3 regions of the Methylobacterium sp. NPDC080182 genome follow, and region 3 is predicted to be linked to each of the others. Evidence: predicted binding sites of a transcription regulator. Region 3 holds the regulator's gene; each other region holds the start of a gene.
What was found. Region 3 encodes LexA, which represses DNA repair genes until DNA is damaged. Its sites were predicted from a motif close to TGTTCNNNNTGTGTTCNG; they were not measured.
Positions count from the first base shown of each region.

Region 1: the regulator LexA is predicted to act here: its motif matches at 4,256-4,273, upstream of parE (DNA topoisomerase IV subunit B).
Region 2: the regulator LexA is predicted to act here: its motif matches at 1,455-1,472, upstream of dinB (DNA polymerase IV).

Region 1 is NZ_JBNNWO010000004.1:218,452-224,499, reverse strand. It holds gene ACQKQD_RS09670 (molybdopterin-dependent oxidoreductase) at 1-649, shown strand, start outside; gene topA (type I DNA topoisomerase) at 950-3,634, shown strand; gene ACQKQD_RS09660 (hypothetical protein) at 3,820-4,008, opposite strand; gene parE (DNA topoisomerase IV subunit B) at 4,380-6,048, shown strand, end outside.
Region 2 is NZ_JBNNWO010000012.1:83,240-89,287, reverse strand. It holds gene ACQKQD_RS21005 (hypothetical protein) at 1-66, opposite strand, end outside; gene dinB (DNA polymerase IV) at 351-1,433, opposite strand; gene rimO (30S ribosomal protein S12 methylthiotransferase RimO) at 1,642-2,988, opposite strand; gene pabB (aminodeoxychorismate synthase component I) at 3,346-4,719, shown strand; gene ACQKQD_RS20985 (anthranilate synthase component II) at 4,716-5,330, shown strand; gene ACQKQD_RS20980 (aminotransferase class IV) at 5,317-6,048, shown strand, end outside.
Region 3 is NZ_JBNNWO010000003.1:299,030-305,077, reverse strand. It holds gene ACQKQD_RS07500 (hypothetical protein) at 1-250, shown strand, start outside; gene ACQKQD_RS07495 (Uma2 family endonuclease) at 316-942, shown strand; gene fae (formaldehyde-activating enzyme) at 1,089-1,628, opposite strand; gene ACQKQD_RS07485 (hypothetical protein) at 1,949-2,164, shown strand; gene ACQKQD_RS07480 (hypothetical protein) at 2,183-2,632, opposite strand; gene lexA (transcriptional repressor LexA) at 2,884-3,612, shown strand; gene ACQKQD_RS07470 (ComEC/Rec2 family competence protein) at 3,606-5,921, opposite strand.

The DNA.
Region 1 (6,048 bases), on a different contig from region 3:
CCCGCTGTCGCTGAGCCTCGCGGACCTGCGCGCCCTGCCGTCGCGCACCCAGATCACCCGGCACGATTGCGTGGAGGGCTGGAGCTGCATCGGGCAATGGGGCGGCGTGCCGCTCGCCGAGGTGCTCAAGAAGGCCGGGCTGAAGCCGCAGGCGCGCTACGCGGTGTTCCACTGCGCCGACACGCTGGAGTTCGAGGCCGGTCCCAAGGGCGGTGGCAGAGGGCGCAACCAGGGCGCGTCCCTCTGGCGCCCGAGCCATCCGGGCGCGGTGCGCGACGCTTACGTGCAGCTCGCCGCCGCCGACGATTGGGGCGGCCCGGCCACCGCCACCGACGCGCCCAAGGACGATTGGGGCCAGGGCAGCCCGGCCCCGGAGCCCGAGCCGGCGGGGATCCCGATCCGCTACTACGAGAGCATCGACCTCTACGACGCCTTCAACCCGCAGACGATCCTGGCCTACGACCTCAACGGCAAGCCGCTGCCGGTCTCGAACGGCGCGCCCCTGCGGCTGCGGGTCGAGCGCCAGCTCGGCTACAAGCAGGCCAAGTACGTGATGCGGGTCGAGATGGTGGAGTCGCTCGCCGGGATCGGCCAGGGCAGCGGCGGCTACTGGGAAGACCGCGGCTACGAGTGGTACGCGGGGATCTGAGGCGACTGACGGGATTTTGAGCTGCTGACGCGGCAAGTTCCGTGCTGGAGCCCGGGCCGCGTTTCATCCTGCATGGCCTCTTCCCCGGACAGGTGGAGCGACGCGGAACCTGATCAGGACCCGGCCCGAAAAGTGCCGCGCAGTGGCTCCCCCGAACAACCTCGCGATTTGACAACCCGCCGCCCGTGACCCACTTGTGCCCGGCGCGCGGCCCCGGCCCGACGGCGGGCATACGTCCCACGCGAATCTCGAACAGAATTCGTCCGTCGCGCCCAGGCTCCGTCAGGGGCAGAGGTCTGAATGAAAGTCGTCGTCGTCGAGTCGCCGGCCAAAGCCAAGACGATCAATAAGTATCTCGGCCGCGACTATGAAGTCATCGCCTCCTTCGGGCATATCCGCGACCTGCCGCCCAAGGACGGCTCGGTGGATCCCGAGCAGGACTTCCACATGGTCTGGGAGCTGGCCGACCGCGGGGCGAGCCGGGTCTCGGAGATCGCCAAGGCGGTCAAGGGCGCCGACAAGCTGATCCTCGCCACCGACCCGGATCGCGAGGGCGAGGCGATCTCCTGGCACGTGCTGGAGGCGCTCACCGCCCGCAAGGCGCTCAAGGGCATCCCGGTCGAGCGCGTGACCTTCAACGCCATCACCAAAGCGTCGGTCGAGCAGGCGATGCGCAAGCCGCGGGAGATCGACCAGGCGCTGGTCGACGCCTACCTGGCGCGCCGGGCGCTCGATTACCTCGTCGGCTTCAACCTCTCGCCAGTCCTGTGGCGCAAGCTGCCGGGCGCCCGCTCGGCCGGGCGCGTCCAGTCCGTGGCGCTCCGGCTCGTGGTCGAGCGCGAGATGGAGATCGAGCGGTTCAAGCCGCGCGAGTACTGGACGCTCATCGCGACGCTGACGACCGCCGACGGCGCGACCTTCGAGGCCCGCCTCGTCGGCGCCGACGGCAAGCGGATCCAGCGCCTCGACGTCGGCACGGGCGAGGAGGCGGCCGCCTTCAAGCGCGACCTCGAGCTCGCGACCTTCCAGGTGGCGAGCGTCGAGGCGAAGCCCGCCAAGCGCCACCCGCAGCCGCCCTTCACCACCTCGACCCTCCAGCAGGAGGCCTCCCGCAAGCTCGGGATGGCGCCGGCCCAGACCATGCGGGTCGCCCAGCGGCTCTACGAGGGCGTCGATATCGGCGGCGAGACGGTCGGCATCATCACCTACATGCGGACCGACGGCGTCGACATGGCGCCGGAGGCGATCCAGGACGCCCGCCGGGTGATCGGCAAGGAGTTCGGCGACCGCTACGTGCCGGACGTTCCGCGCAAGTACAGCGTCAAGGCCAAGAACGCCCAGGAGGCCCACGAGGCGGTGCGCCCCACCGACATGGGCCGCCTGCCCAAGACGGTGGCGCGCCACCTCGAGCCCGAGCAGGCCCGGCTCTACGAGCTGATCTGGACCCGCACCATGGCCAGCCAGATGGAATCGGCCGAGCTGGAGCGGACCACCGTCGACGTCACCGCCAAGGTCGGACCGCGGACCATCGACCTGCGCGCCACCGGCCAGGTGGTGAAGTTCGATGGCTTCCTGACCCTCTACCAAGAGGGCAAGGACGACGAGGAGGACGAGGAGAGCCGCCGCCTGCCGCCCATGAAGGCCGGCGACCCGCTCGCCCGCGAGCGGATCAGCTCGACCCAGCACTTCACCGAGCCGCCGCCGCGCTACTCCGAGGCGAGCCTCGTGAAGCGCATGGAGGAGCTCGGCATCGGCCGCCCGTCGACCTATGCCGCGGTTCTCCAGACCTTGCGGGATCGCGAATACGTCAAGATCGAGAAGAAGCGGCTGCAGCCGGAGGACAAGGGGCGGCTCGTCACGGGCTTCCTCGAGAGCTTCTTCCGGCGCTACGTCGAGTACGACTTCACCGCCGGCCTCGAGGAGCAGCTCGACCGGGTCTCCAACGCCGAGATCGACTGGCGGGCGGTGCTGCGCGACTTCTGGCGCGACTTCTCCGCGGCGATCGGTGAGACCAAGGAGCTGCGCGTCGCCGACGTGCTGGAGGCGCTGAACGGCCTCCTCGGCCCGCACATCTTCCCCGACAAGGGCGACGGCTCGAACCCGCGCACCTGCCCGACCTGCGGCTCGGGCCAGCTGTCGCTGAAGCTCGGCAAGTTCGGCGCCTTCATCGGCTGCTCGAACTACCCGGAGTGCAAGTACACCCGGCAGCTCTCGGCCTCGGGCGTCGACGGCGACGGTGACGGCTCCTCGGCCGAGGGCGGCCAGCCGGGCGTGCGGGTGCTGGGCGACGATCCCGCGACCGGCCTGCCGGTGACGCTGCGCGACGGCCGGTTTGGACCGTTCCTCCAGCTCGGCGAGGCCTCCGCCGAGAAGGGCGCCGAGAAGCCGAAGCGCTCGTCGCTGCCCAAGGGGCTCAGCCCCTCGGACGTGGATCTCAACAAGGCGCTGGCCCTGCTGGCGCTGCCCCGCGAGGTGGCCCGCCACCCCGAGACCGGCGAGCCGATCCTGGCCAATCTCGGCCGGTTCGGACCCTACGTGCAGCACGGGAAGACCTACGCCAATCTCGGCAAGGACGACGACGTGCTGGAGATCGGGGCTAACCGCGCCATCGACCTGATCGTCGCCAAGGAGCAGGGCGGCGGACGCGGCCGCCCGGCTGCCGATCCGGGCCGGCCGCTCGGCAAGGACGAGGCCAGCGGCCGCGATCTCGTGGTCAAGGCCGGCAAGTACGGGCCCTACGTCACGGACGGCGAGGTCAACGCCACGCTGCCGAAGACGATGAGCGCCGAGGCGCTGACCCTCGACGAGGCGATCGCCCTGGTGAACACCAAGCGCGCCGCGGGCGGCGGCAAGCCGGCGAAGCGCGGGGCGGTCCGGAAAGGGTCGGCGCGGGCCGCGAGCGCCGACAAGCCGGCGGCGAAGAAGACCGCCGCGAAGAAGCCTGCGGCCAAGAAGGCGGCGGCGAAGACGTCGAGCGCGGGCTGAAGCGTTCGTGGACGAGGCTGAGGCGGGCCGGCGAGCCCGCCCGTCCTTGCGAGCGAAGCGAAGCAATCCAGTGCAGCGCGAGGCGTTCGAACGTGGCGCCGACTGGGTTGCTTCGCTCCGCTCGCAAGGACGTGGCAGAGGCAGCGTTGCCGCCCCTCACCGCGGGTTGCGGTCAGCGATCGGGTTCACACCAGGTAGGTGATCGTCGCCGCCACGGCCGTCGCGAAGGTCGCGAGCGCGAGGGTGGTGGAGTTCATCAGCGCCCGCCCGGCCGGCACCGCGGCCGCGTCATCGTCGCAGCCGAAGGCGGCGCCGGCCGCGTGCTCGAAGCGGATCAACGTGAGGCGGCGGGCCTCGATCGCGGCGTCGCTCATGGACTGCGGCTCCCTGACCACGGTCAAGATTTATCTCCGCCACCAACGTCGATCGTCCCGTTCTGTTCCGGGCGTCGCCTGTGGAAGCCGGGCATGCGGATCACGAGAAAGCCTTAACCCATTGTTGTGCAACGTCGTGATGACGGCCCGGCGCGCGGAACCGTGTGCCGGCACGGACGCGGCCCTCGCTCGCGGCGGCGCAGCATGCGATGATGCGACCGCCTCGCCGCAGGGCGAACGGCTTTGATGTTTATGGTTTGTTCCGCTATCATGCGGGGATGAAGGCTCATGCTCCACGACCCGAGACCCGTCCCAAGACCCGTCTGCGCGAAGCCGAGCCGGCCGACGCGCCGCGCGCCAGGAGGCCGCGCGTGAGCGATCCGGCGCGGGACCTGTTCGGGCCGGGCGGCAAGGGCGCGGCGGCCCGCCCGCCCGAGCCGCGGCGGCGGCTGGATTCGGCGGCCTCCGTGGCGACGCTCGCGGCCGCCGAGCCGGAGGGCGGCTACACCGCCTCCGACATCGAGGTGCTGGAGGGGCTGGAGCCCGTCCGGCGCCGGCCCGGCATGTATATCGGCGGCACCGACGAGCGGGCGCTCCACCACCTGTTCGCCGAGGTGATCGACAACTCGATGGACGAGGCGGTCGCCGGCCATGCCAGCTTCATCGAGGTGGAGCTGAAGGAATCCGGCGCCCTCGTGGTGACCGACAACGGCCGCGGCATCCCGGTCGACCCGCACCCGAAATTCCCCGGCAAGTCGGCGCTCGAGGTCATCATGACCACGCTGCACGCCGGCGGGAAGTTCGACTCGAAGGTCTACGAGACCTCGGGCGGCCTGCACGGCGTCGGCATCTCGGTGGTGAACGCGCTCTCCGACCTGCTCGAGGTCGAGGTGGCGCGCAACCAGACCCTCTACCGCCAGACCTTCTCGCGCGGTCATGCCCAAGGGGCCTTGGAACTGGTCGGCCGGGTGCAGAACCGCCGCGGCACCCGCGTGCGCTTCCACCCGGACGCCCAGATCTTCGGCTCGCTGAAGTTCGACCCGCGCCGCCTGTTCAAGATGGCGCGCTCCAAGGCCTACCTGTTCGGCGGCGTCGAGATCCGCTGGCGCTGCGCCCCTGCCCTCCTCGAGGGGCTGGAGGACGTGCCAGCCGAGGCGGTGCACCGCTTCCCCGACGGGCTGCGCGACTACCTCGCCCGCGACATCGACGGGAAGGAACTCGTCACCGACGCCATGTTCTCCGGCAAGATCACCAAGCCGGGCTCGCACGGGTCGCTTGAATGGGCGGTGGCCTGGATGGTCGCCGAGGACGGGATCTCGCACTCCTACTGCAACACGATCCCGACGCCCGAGGGCGGCACCCACGAGGCCGGCCTGCGCGTCGCCCTGCTGCGCGGCCTGCGCGAGCACGCCGAGCGGGTGAACCAGGCCAAGCGCATGACCGCCGTCACGACGGACGACGTCATGGCGACCTGCGCGTCGATGCTCTCGGTGTTCATCCGCGAGCCGGAGTTCCAGGGCCAGACCAAGGACAAGCTCGCCACCGTGGAGGCCCAGCGCATCGTCGAGACTTCGGTGCGCGACGCCTTCGACCACTGGCTCGCCGCCTCCCCGGCCCAGGCCAACAAGCTCCTCGACTGGGTGATCGACCGGGCCGAGGAGCGCCTGCGCCGCCGCCAGGAGAAGGAGGTCGCCCGCAAGAGCGCGACCCGCAAGCTGCGCCTGCCCGGCAAGCTCGCCGACTGCTCGGCGGCCGGCACCGCGGGCTCGGAGATCTTCATCGTCGAGGGCGACTCGGCCGGCGGCTCGGCCAAGCAGGCCCGGGACCGGGCGACCCAGGCGATCCTGCCGCTGCGCGGCAAGATCCTGAACGTCGCCTCGGCCTCGCGCGACAAGCTCGGCGCCAACCAGCTGATCTCGGATCTCACCCTGGCGCTCGGCTGCGGCACCGGTTCGGCCTTCCGCGAGGCGGACCTGCGCTACGAGAAGGTGATCATCATGACGGACGCCGACGTCGACGGCGCCCACATCGCCTCGCTGC
Region 2 (6,048 bases), on a different contig from region 3:
GGCGGCGCCCGCCGCGAGGGCCGATAGAAGCGCGGCGGCCAGGGCCAGGCGGGCGTGCTTCGGCATCGACAGGGTCCTTGTGTTCGCGCGGGCTCGAGAAACCCTGATCCGGACCGGATCGCTCCGCTCTGCGATCGACCCGGCCTTCCCGACGTGCGGAACCGCACAGGCGCCGTGTCGTGCATGACGGCGGCGGCTCCATCGCTTTCCGGTTGATGCTTCCCCACCGTCGTCGTTGCGAGTGGAGCGAGGCGATCCAGGGCCAGAGCCACGCTGACCGATGTCCTGCTGCCCTGGGTCACTTCGCTGCGCCCGTGATGACGGAGCGTGGGCCTGCCCCGGAGGCCGTGTCAGAGCGCCAGCCCGAGCTGGAGCGGCGCCTCCGGCGCGTCCTGCGCGAAGCCCGACAGCGACACCCCGATCAGCCGCGCGCTGCGGCGCAGGGGGAACAGGCCGGCGAGCAGGTCGAGGCCGATCCGCTCCAGGGCGGCCCGGTCGGCCACCGGCACGGCGAGGGACTTCGCCCGGGTGACCTGCGCGAAATCCGAGAACTTGAGCTTCAGGGTCACGGTCCGGGCGCGCATGCCCTTGGCGTCGGCGCCCGCCCAGACCTTGTCGAACAGCGGCGCCAGCCGGGCGGCCAGGACCTCGAAAGCGGCCGTGTCGTCCGAGAAGGTGGTCTCGGCGCCGATCGACTTGCGCACCCGGTGGGCGCGCACCGGCCGCGCGTCGATGCCCCGGGCGACCGCGTGGTAGTAGGCGCCCGCGGAGCCGAAGGTCTCGCGCAGGCGCTCCGGCGTCCAGGCGCGCAGATCCGCCCCGGTCTCGATCCCGAGCCGCTTCATCTTCGCCTCGGTGACCGGGCCGACGCCGTGGAACCGGCCGATCGGCAGCGCCGCCACGAAGTCCGGCCCCATGGCGGGGGTGATGACGAACAGGGCGTCGGGCTTGCGGTGGTCGGACGCCACCTTGGCGAGGAACTTGTTGTACGAGACCCCGGCCGAGGCGACGAGCCCGGTGCGCTCCAGGATCTCGGCCCGGATCGCCTTCGCCACGGCCGTCGCCGTCGGGAGGCCCTGGAGGTTCTCGGTGACGTCGAGATAGGCCTCGTCGAGGGCCACCGGCTCGATGATGGCCGTGTGCCGGGCGAAGACCGCCCGGATCTCCTCGGAGACCGCCCGGTAGACCTCGAAGCGCGGCTTCACGAACAGCAGGTCCGGGCACAGCCGCCGCGCGGTGGCCGACGGCATGGCGGAGCGGACACCGAATTTTCGGGCCTCGTAGCTCGCAGCGGCCACCACCCCGCGCTCCCGGGAGCCGCCGACCGCCAGCGGCCGGCCGCGCAGCGATGGGTCGTCGCGCTGCTCCACGGAGGCGTAGAACGCGTCCATGTCGATGTGGATGATCTTTCGGAGCGCGACCTCCGGATCCATCGCCGCCTCGGGTCCCGACCAAGTTCCTGATCTGTTCCGAAAGACCGCGCGGGGCGGGCGGGGTCAAGCCGCGCCGGACGCGGCGTCAACAGGAGTCCGGTCCGCGCCCGTCGCGAGAGCAGCGAAGCGACGAGAGGGCAGTGCGACGTCCCCGAGCGCAGCGCATCCCTGGATTGCTTCGCTGCGCTCGCAAAGACGGGGTCTGCCGTCAGGCGACGCTGCCGTAGAGGTCGTAGGCTTCGGCCCGGTCGATCTTCACCGTGACGATGTCGCCGACCCGCACCGGGCGCCGGAACGCGGCGTGGACATTGCCGTCGATCTCCGGCGCGTCGGCCTTGGACCGGCCCCGCGCCACCCCGCCCTCGACGGAATCGACGATGACGGGCAGCCGCTTGCCGACCTTGGCCCGCTGCAGCCGGAGCGCGATGCCGTTCTGGGTCTCCATGAACCGGCGCTTGCGCTCGGCCTTCACCGCTGGCGGCACGAGGTCGCCCAGCGCGTTGGCGGTGGCGCCGGCCACCGGCTCGTACTCGAAGCAGCCGACCCGATCGAGCTTGGCCTCCTGCAGCCAAGCGAGCAGCTCCTCGAACTCGGCCTCGGTCTCGCCGGGGAAGCCGACGATGAAGGTCGAGCGGATCGCGAGGTCCGGGCAGATCTGCCGCCAGCTGCGGATCCGGTCGAGCTGGCGCTCCTGGTTGCCGGGGCGGCGCATGCGCTTGAGCACGGAGGGGCTCGCGTGCTGGAGCGGCATGTCGAGGTAGGGGAGCACCTTGCCCTCGGCCATCAGCGGGATGACCTCGTCCACGTGCGGGTAGGGGTAGACGTAGTGCAACCGCACCCAGGCGCCGAGCTCGCCGAGTTCCCGGGTCAGGTCGTAGAACTTCGCCCGGACCTGCCGGTCGCGCCACGGGCTCTCGCTGTAGCGGATGTCGACGCCGTAGGCGCTGGTGTCCTGGCTGACGACCAGCAGCTCCTTCACGCCGGCCTTCACCAGCTTCTCGGCCTCGCGCAGCACGTCGGCGGCAGGGCGGCTGACGAGGTTTCCGCGCAAGCTCGGGATGATGCAGAAGCTGCAGCGGTTGCTGCACCCCTCCGAGATCTTCAGGTAGGCGTAGTGGCGCGGGGTGAGCTTGATCCCCTGCGGCGGCACGAGGTCGAGGAATGGGTCGTGGGCCGGCGGCACCGCCTCGTGGACGGCCGCCACCACCGACTCGTAGGCCTGGGGCCCGGTCACCGCCAGGAGGTCGGGGTACTTCTCGCGGATCTCCTCCGGCTGCGCGCCCATGCAGCCAGTGACGATGACGCGGCCGTTCTCCGCCATGGCCTCGCCGATGGCCGAGAGCGACTCCGCCTTGGCGGAATCGAGGAAGCCGCAGGTGTTGACGATCACCACGTCGGCGCCGTCGTGCCGCCGGGCCAGCTCGTAGCCCTCGGCGCGCAGATGGGTGAGGATCCGCTCGGAATCGACCAGCGCCTTCGGGCATCCCAGCGAGACGAACGAGATTTTCGGGGCGGCGCCGAGAGCGGGGCCGCGGGGAGCGGGCGTGGCGGTCATGGCATTCGGGTCGGACAGTCCGGCGGGGCGATCGGCCGCCCGGCGCACGGGACCAGGATTTCGGGGTCGCGCTCCTATACAGGCTCCCGCGCCTCCGCGCGAGGCCGGCCGCCGCAGGGGTGCCCGGCCCTGCGCGCGAGCCTGAGCCTAGGCGCAGATCCTATCGTTACGGCAGAGCTTTGCGGCGGTCTCCTCAGACCCCACATCAGGATTGGGCGGCGCGGCCCTGCGCCCCGGACACGGCCCGCCCGCGCGCGGCGGCGGGGCCTGCGTGGAACTGCCGCTTCCCCCGCGGCATCGCCTGTGCGACGGCAGCGCACGACGCACAGCTCGAGGATGGCGGCCCCGAACCCGGTCATGTGGACCCGAGAGATCCCCTTCATCGATCCCGTCGCGGCGGCGGCGCGGCTGCGAGCCCTGCCCGGGCTCGCCTTCCTCGACAGCGCCATGCGGCACGACCCGCTGGGGCGGCACTCGATCGTGGCCGCCGACCCGTTCGCGCGGTTCCGCTACCGCGACGGGCGCGCGACCCTCGACGGGCGGCCGGTGGCGGGCGGCCCGATGGCCGCGCTCCGGGCCTGCCTCGAACCCTACCGGCTCGAGGCAGGCCCGGAGCCGTTCCCCGGCGGGGCGATCGGGTACCTCGCCTACGACCTCGGCGCGGCGCTGGAGCGGGTGGCGCCGCCCGCCCGGCGGGCGGGGCTCACCGACGACATCGCGCTGAACCTCTACGACACCGCGCTGGTCGTCGACCACGCCGCCGGCACGGGCCGGCTCGTCGCCACGGGTTTCCCCGAGACCGCGCCGGACGCGCGGCGGGCCCGCGCGGAGGCGCGGCTCGCCCGCTTCGCCGACCTGCTCGGCGGCGCGGAGCCGCCGGTCCCGGCCCCCGCCCGGCCGGCCCAGCCGCTCGCGTGGCGCTCGAACTTCGACCGCCAAAGCTATGAAGAAGCAGTCGAAAAGGTCCGCACCTACATCCGGGCCGGCGACATCTACCAGGCCAACATCGCCCAGCGCTTCGTCGCCGACCTGCCGGCCGGCTTCGACCCGTTCGCCCTCTACCGGCGGCTGCGCGAGACCAACCCGGCGACCTTCGGGGCCTACCTGGAACAGGAGGGCCTGACCGTCGCCTCGTCCTCGCCGGAGCGGTTCATCCGCCTCGACGGGCGGCACGTGGAGACGCGCCCGATCAAGGGCACCGCCCGCCGCCTCGACGACCCGGCGGCCGACCGGGCGGCGGCCGAGGCGCTCCAGGCCAGCGTCAAGGAGCGGGCCGAGAACGTCATGATCGTCGACCTGCTGCGCAACGACCTGTCGCGGGTCTGCCGGCCGGGCACCGTCGCCGTGCCGACCCTGTGCGGCCTGGAGACCTACGCCAACGTCCACCATCTGGTGTCGGTGGTGACCGGCGACCTCCGCGACGGGCTCGACGCCCTCGACCTCCTGGAAGGGACCTTCCCGGGCGGCTCGATCACGGGCGCGCCGAAGATCCGCGCCATGGACATCATCACGGAGATCGAGGGCGACGCGCGGGAACTCTACTGCGGCGCCATCGGCCGGATCGGCTTCGACGGGGCGCTCGACACGTCGATCGCGATCCGCACCGTGTTCATGGACGACCGGCAGGCGGTCCTGCAGGCCGGGGGCGGGGTGACGCTGCTGTCGGAGCCCGGCCCGGAATACGACGAGACCCTGGCCAAGGCCGCCCGCGTGTTCGAGGCCTTCGCATGATCCTCGTCCTCGACAATTACGACTCGTTCGTCTTCAACGTCGTCCGTTACCTGGAGGAGCTCGGCGAGACGGTCCGGGTCGTGCGCAACGACGCGCTGGACGTCCCCGGCATCCGGGCGCTGGAGCCGGAGGCCCTGGTGGTCTCGCCCGGGCCCTGCACCCCCGCGGAGGCCGGGATCTCCCTGCCGGCGATCCGCGACCTGTCGGGCGCGGTGCCGATCCTCGGCGTCTGCCTCGGCCATCAGGCGATCGGCGCGGCCTTCGGCGGCACGGTCGCGCGGGCACAGCGCCCCCTCCACGGGCAGATGACGCCGATCGCCCATACCGGCGAGCGCCTGTTTTCCGGAATCCCGGCGCCGATGCCGGTCGGGCGCTACCACTCGCTGGTCGTGAATCCCGGCCCCGACATGGAAAGACACCTCTCGGTCGACGCGGTCTCGCAGGAGGGGGAGGTGATGGCGCTGTCGCACCGGACCCACCCGACCTACGGCATCCAGTTCCACCCGGAATCGGTCCTGACCGAGGGCGGCCACGCCCTGTTCGCCAATTTCCTGGATCTCGCCCGCGCGTGGCGGGATAGGCCGGAGGGGCGCCGCGATGCTGTGGCGTGACGGGGCGCTTCTGCCCGGAACCACGGCTCCGCTCGACCACACCGACCGCGGCCTGACGCTCGGCGACGGCCTGTTCGACACCGCACTGGCGCTCGGCGGCCGCGTCGCCTTCGAGGACGCCCATATCGCCCGGCTCGTGGCCTCCGCGGAGACGCTGGGGATCCCCGCCGAACCCGAGCGGATCCGTGCGGCCATGCGGGACCTCGCGGGTCAGGGGGAGCGGCTCGCGATCCGGACCACGCTGACGCGCGGCTCCGGCCCGCGCGGCCTGAGGCCGCCGGACGCGCCGAACCCGACCCTGTTCGCCACCGCGGCCGCGAGCGCCAGGGCCGCGTCCTTCGCGCCCCTGCGCCTGTGGCCGACGGCCATCGCCCGCAACGACACCTCCCCCGCCGCCCGCCTGAAGACGCTGGGCTATCTCGACGCGGTGCTGGCCGCCCGCGAGGCCGCCGCCGCGGGGTTCGACGAGGCGCTGTTCCGCAACACCCGGGGCCGCGTCGCCTGCGCGGGCACCGGCAATCTCTTCGCCCTGTTCGGCGCCAATCTGGTGACGCCCCCGCTCGGGGACGGCGTGCTCGCCGGCATCGTGCGGGCGGAGGTGCTGGGTCTCGCCGCCGGATGCGGGCTGCGGGCCGAGGAACGGTCGCTCGGCCTGCCCGATCTCCTCGGCGCGGAGGCCGTGTTCCTGACCAACTCCCTGCGGCTCCTGGCCCCCGTG
Region 3 (6,048 bases):
TCAGGCGACCTCCGCCGAGCCAAGCCCCTCGGCGACCTTCTTCCGCGACCTGTCGGTGGCCTCCGAGATCCTCGTCGGCCAACCGGCCGCGACCGTCGAGCCGATCATCGCCAGCGCCTACCGGACCGCGCTGGCGGAGCGGCGCAAGTCGTTCATCCAGCAGAACGGCTGGTCGGCCTCCTGCTACACCGACCCGGGCAGCAGCACGATGCGCACCCTGTGCTCGGTGGGGCGTATCCCGCCGGGTTAGGCGCCCTTGACCGGGCGAACCGTCGGCGGAATCCTCGATCTCCGTCGACTCGGCCCTGGCTGCCCATGACGACTCTCAAGACCCCGCCCATCCACAGGACCGATCCCCATCGGGGCTTCCGGGACTTCATCGAGACGCGCCCCGATGAGGAGAAGTGGGAGCTCATCGAGGGCCAGATCGTGATGCAGGCCCGGCCGAGCCTCATCCATCAGGTCGTGGTCGTGAATTTCCAGCGCCTGCTGAACGCGGCTCTGGAGCGGTCGGGCTCGTCGTGGATCGCCATCCACGATCCCGCCATCGACCTCAGGCCGTTCCTCACGGGACACACCTACGTCCCGGATGTCGCGGTCATCGATGCGGCGACCATCGAGCCCGACCAGAACGTGGTCGAGGGCTGTTACCTCGCCGCCGAGATCCTCTCGCCGAGCGATCACCGGAAGCTGCCCGGTACGCACCGGACGAAGATCGACGTCAAGCGCGCGGGCTACGAGGCGTTGCCGCTCTGTCAGGCCGTGCTTCTGATCGAGCAGAGGAGCTGCGCACTGTCTCTTTCCGTGCGCAGCGGTGAGACTTGGACCCGCACCCGCCTCACCGGGGATGATCGTCTGGCGCTCCCCGTCTTCGGCCTCGAGTGTGCCGTGGCCGATCTCTACGCACGCACGCCCGTGGGGCGTGCGTCGGGACCGGGTTGACCCACAAACCATCGAAGGAACCGGGCTGGCCCCCTCCTTGCCAGCGCAGCGAAGCGATCCAGGCGGCGCCACGGTCACCGAACGCGCGCTGCCCCGACGCGCTTCGCCGCGCGATGACGGGGCGGCGTGCCCCGCCGAGCGGCCGCTCAGTATTCGATCACGCCGTCGAGCGCGTAGTGCTTCACGGTCTTCCGGTTGGCGATCAGCTCGTCGACCGTGGGCTCGCCCTTGAGGGCGCGGGCGATGGCGAGTTTCGTGGCCTCGTAGTTGGTCCGGTAGAGGTCCTTCTGGTCGAGGTTGTCGTCCTCGGCGCAGCGCTGATCGAGCCAGATCATGATGATCATGCACAGCTCGTCGAGCCCGTCCTTCGGCAGGATGCCCTCGATGATGCAGTCCACGATCGCGTCGCCGGTGGCGGCCTGGACCACGCCGCCGAGGAGCTCGGCATACTCGGCCGTGTGGATCGTGACCTTGGTGGTCATCATCGTGGCCGGGCGCACGAGCTGGTTGAGGTCGCGCACCACGAACATCCGCGTGTGGCCCTGGACCTGCCCCATCATCGACGCGAAGGCCTGACCGACCGGGCCGCGCACCGAGCCGATCAGCACCTCCGGCATGGCGTCGGTGTACTGGCCCTCGGCCGCCAGCACCGTGGCCTCGCCCGTGCGGAACCAGATCTCTTGCATGTTCGAACTCCACCTGATCGGAGCCCGCGGGAGACATCATCGGCGGCCTCGCGTCAATCGCCCCGAAGCCGGCCCCCATCCCGGCCGCCCCTGCCCTCGCCCGCGCCGCGGCGCGGGCGCAGCCCCGTGCCGCCCCGTGTCGCCGCGATGCGGCCGCCGGCATCCGCGACGGCGCGCATCTTCACCCCTGCGCGGCCTGTGGCCTTGAGGAACGCGGACAGGCGAGGCAGGGAAGACCGGAGCGTGGCTCCGGGAGCGGTCCCGGGCCTGGCCGTTCCGGTGGGCGCGCGGCGCCGTGCCGGGCATGCGGGAGGAACACGATGGCGGAGAGCACGGACCGGGGCTCCGGCTGGAGCCTTCAGGCGAGCGCCGTGCCCGACGGGGTGCGCCTGGAACTCGCCATCGCCGACCTCGGCGGTGCGCCGGTCACCGCCGCGATCGTGCTCGACCGGACGGAGGCCCGGGCCTTCGCCCGCGCCCTGCTGGCCGCCGCCGGCGACGCCGCGGAGCGGACCTTCCCGAAGCCGGGCGCCTGAGGACGCGCCGCCGGCCGGTCAGCGCACGCCGAGGCCCGGATTGCGGCCCGGCAGGCGGGGGACCACGGTGCCGCGCTTCTCGATCGGCGCGTCGCAGGCGTAGGCGAACTCGGTCTTCAGCGGATCGAACACGGTCTCGCCGGTGATCCGGCAATCCTCGCGCACGGTCTCGTCGAGATAGGCCCGGGCGGCGGTGCGGAAGCGCTTCACCCGGGTGGCGCCCGGCTCCGGATCGATCCGGACCTCGCTCAGGTTGCAGCCGGTATACTCGCGCAGTGCGTTGGACACGATCAGCATCCGGCGCAGCTGCCGGTTGTCGTAGACCTCGTAGGGCTCCTTGCAGCCGATCGTGACGACCTGGGGAGTGAGCGCCACGTAGTTCCGCGAGATGTAGGAGAATCCGGTGGTGCAGCCGGCGAGGCCGAGGGCGGCGAGGCCGAGGGGCAGCAGAGCTGCGGGTCGTCGCATCCTCGTCATTCCAAGAGGGTCCCAGCCCGCACCCCGGATCCGCCGCCTTCCCGGCGGGGCGCCGCGATGCATTGAAACGGCTCCGCTTGCGCCGTCAATGCGTTTCTCGACCTTACTCCCGCGGGCGCGCCCGCGGCGCGCCGGGCCGAGCGGTGCCGCTCTTGCGGAACACTTGCGGAACGTTTAACCTGTTCGTGATTTGTTTCGGAGACCGTCACGTGGCGGTCCGCCAAGCCGCGAGTCCCCCGTCGATGCTCACGCGCAAGCAGCTGGACCTCCTGCGATTCATCCAGAGCCGGATGCAGGAATGCGGTGTCCCGCCGTCGTTCGACGAGATGAAAGATGCCCTCGATCTCAAGTCGAAATCCGGCATCCACCGGCTGATCACGGCGCTCGAGGAGCGCGGCTTCCTCCGGCGCCTCCCGAATCGGGCGCGCGCCATCGAGGTGATCCGGATCCCCGAGAGCCTGACCCAGGCCGCTCCGGCGGCTCAGGCCCCCGCCGAGCCGCGCCGCTTCACGCCGAGCGTGGTCGAGGGCGGTAAGTCCAAGCAGCCGTCGGCCCCGGCGAGCACGCGGATGATCGACGAGTCCGGCCGCGCCATCTCGATCCCGGTCATGGGCCGGATCGCGGCCGGTACGCCCGTCTCGGCGATCCAGAACCAGAGCCACGCCATCACCCTGTCGCCGGACTTCGTGGCCGGCGGCGAGCACTACGCCCTCGAGGTGCGCGGCGACTCGATGGTCGAGGCGGGCATCCTGGACGGCGACCTCGTGGTCATCCGCAAGCAGGAGACGGCCAATACCGGCGACATCATCGTGGCGCTGATCGACGACGAGGAGGCCACGCTCAAGCGCCTGCGCCGCCGCGGCTCGTCGATCGCCCTCGAGGCCGCCAACCCGGCCTACGAGACCCGCGTGCTCGGGCCCGACCGGGTCCGGATCCAGGGCCGCCTCGTGAGCCTCGTCCGCCGCTACTGAAGCGGCTCGGCCGGCGCGTCGCCGGGGGCGAGGTCTCCGCCCGGCGCGGCGTCGGCCTCCGGCGTCGCGGCGACCCCGTCCTCCGCGGGGCGGTCGCCCGGCTCTGCGGTGACCGGCCGCGGCGGTCCCGGCCCGCGCCCGGCGGCTGGCTGCCAGGGCACGGCGCGGCCGTCGTCCCGGGCGTAGCGCGCGGCGAAGCCGTCGCCGTCGGTCCGGAGGGCCACGGCCCCGCGGGCGGCGAGGACGCGCCGGTCGATCACCAGCGGCCCCGTGCAGGTGGGCGGCGCCGCGAGGCCCGTGATCAGCACCGCGGCGCGGGCGCAATCCTCCGGGAAGGCCCGCCGGTCCCGGACCAGGGCGACCGCCCGCCCGTCCGGCAGCCGGGCGGTGCAGCCGAGCCGGTCGCAGCGCCCGCTGCCCGACCGGACGATCAGCGCCGCGGGCCGCCGCCCGTCGCCGTCCGCCTTCAGCCACTGCTCGAGGACGAAGCCCGAAGGGCTGCCGAGGGCCGCGAGCCGCCCGTCCGGGCCCCGCACCGCGGCCCCCGCGCCCTGCCGGTCGACGTAGAGGTCGTAGTGGTCGGGCCGGGCCGCGAGGACGAGCCCGAGCAGGACCGGCGGCACGGCGAGCCAGCGCAGGCGCGAGGCCGGCAGCGTCCCCAGCAGTAGGCCGGCGGTCAGCAGGGCCAGCGCCCCGGCGCCGAAGGCCGGCAGCACCAGGACCGCCCGCTCGAACCCGGCGATCCAGTCCGAGATCGCCAGCATCCCGGCCACCGCCTGCCCCATCAGCCACCAGACCGGCCGGTCGAGGGCGAAGGGATAGGCGAGGCAGCCGATCACCGCGGCGGGCATCACCACCAGGGAGACGAGCGGCAGGGTCAGGGCGTTGCCGACGAGGCCGAAGGGCTGGACCGTCTGGAAGTGGTAGGTGGCGAAGGGGGCCGTCGCGACCTGTGCCACCAGGGTCGTGGCCAGGGTCCCGGTGATCGCCGACAGGCCGGTCCCGACGAGCCGCCCGATCCGCCCGGCCCCCGGGCGCACGAGCAGCCGCCCGTCGATCAGCCGCGCGCAGGCGATCAGCCCGGCCACGGCGCCGAAGGACATCTGGAAGCTCGGGCCGAGCAGGCCCTCCGGCTCCCGGGCGAGCGCGATCAGCGCCGCGAGGGCGAGGTTGCGCATCGACAGGGCCGGCCGGTCCACCAGGATCGCGCCCAGCATGATCAGGGTCATGATCAGCGAGCGCTCGGCCGCGATGTCCCAGCCCGAGAAGGCGCAGTAGGCGGTGACGCCGACCATGGCGAAGCCGGCCGCGATCTTCTTGATCGGCCAGAGGAGCGCGCAGAGCGGCACCGCGGCGAGGAGCGCCCGCACCAGCCAGAACACCACGCCGGCGGCCAGCACCATGTGGAGGCCCGAGATCGACACCACGTGGTAGATGCCGGCGGCGCGGAGCGCGTCGTTGGTGGCCGGCCCGATGAGGCCGCGCTTGCCCGTCACCAGGGCCGCCGCCACCGCACCCGCTTGGCCGCCGGCGGCCTCCGCGATCCGGCGCGTCAGCCCGTTGCGCGCCGCGTCGAGCGCAGCGGCGAGCCGCAGGGCCAGCGGCGGCGACCCGGACGGTTCCCGGACGGTGACGGTGCCGATCAGCGAGCCCACCGCGCCGATCCCCTGGAAATAGGCGTCCCGGGCGAAGTCGTAGCCGCCGGGCCGGGCCGCCTCCGGGGGCGGCAGCAGCCGGGCCGTGGCGGCGACGCCGTCCCCGGGACGCGGGATCGGCGTCTTCCGGAACGAGACCCGGACCCGGGCGGGCCGCGCCTCCGGCGCGAGGCCGGCGAAGCTCTCCACCCGGATCACCAGCCGGGCGCCGACCTCGCGCTCGTCCAGGGCCTCGACCGTTCCGACGAGCGGGCCGATCGTGGTGCGGGTGAGGATCGGTGCGGCGACCTGCGAGACCCGCCAGGTCGCCGCCGCGAAGCCGAGGAACGCGGCCGCCACCGCGAGCGCCGCCGCCAGGGCCGCCGGCCGCGCGCCGAGGACGGGGACCGGCGCCAGCGCGAGGGCGGCCGCGATCAGGGGGGCGGCGAGGCTCGGCGCGCCGTCGGCCGCCGCGAAGTAGACCAGGATCCCGCCGCCGAAGGCCACCGCCAGCCAGGGGAACAGCCGGCGCTGCTCGGCCTCGCGGGCGAGGCCGGCGACGACCCAGTCGCGGAGCGCCGGGAGGGCGGCCAGGAGGGCGGCGGGAAGGGCTCGGGCGCGCGGGCCGATCAGCGCGACCGCGCCGTCCGCCCGCCTCGCGCCGATCCGCCGCATCGCCGCCGCCCCGCTCCGCGCGACCTGTCGTCGGGGCCGGGCGATTCTGCGGGCGATTCTTAACGCATCCGCCGGCCCGTGCTACAGCGGGTTCTTCGTGCTACGGGCGCCCTGTCGAGCCCCTCGC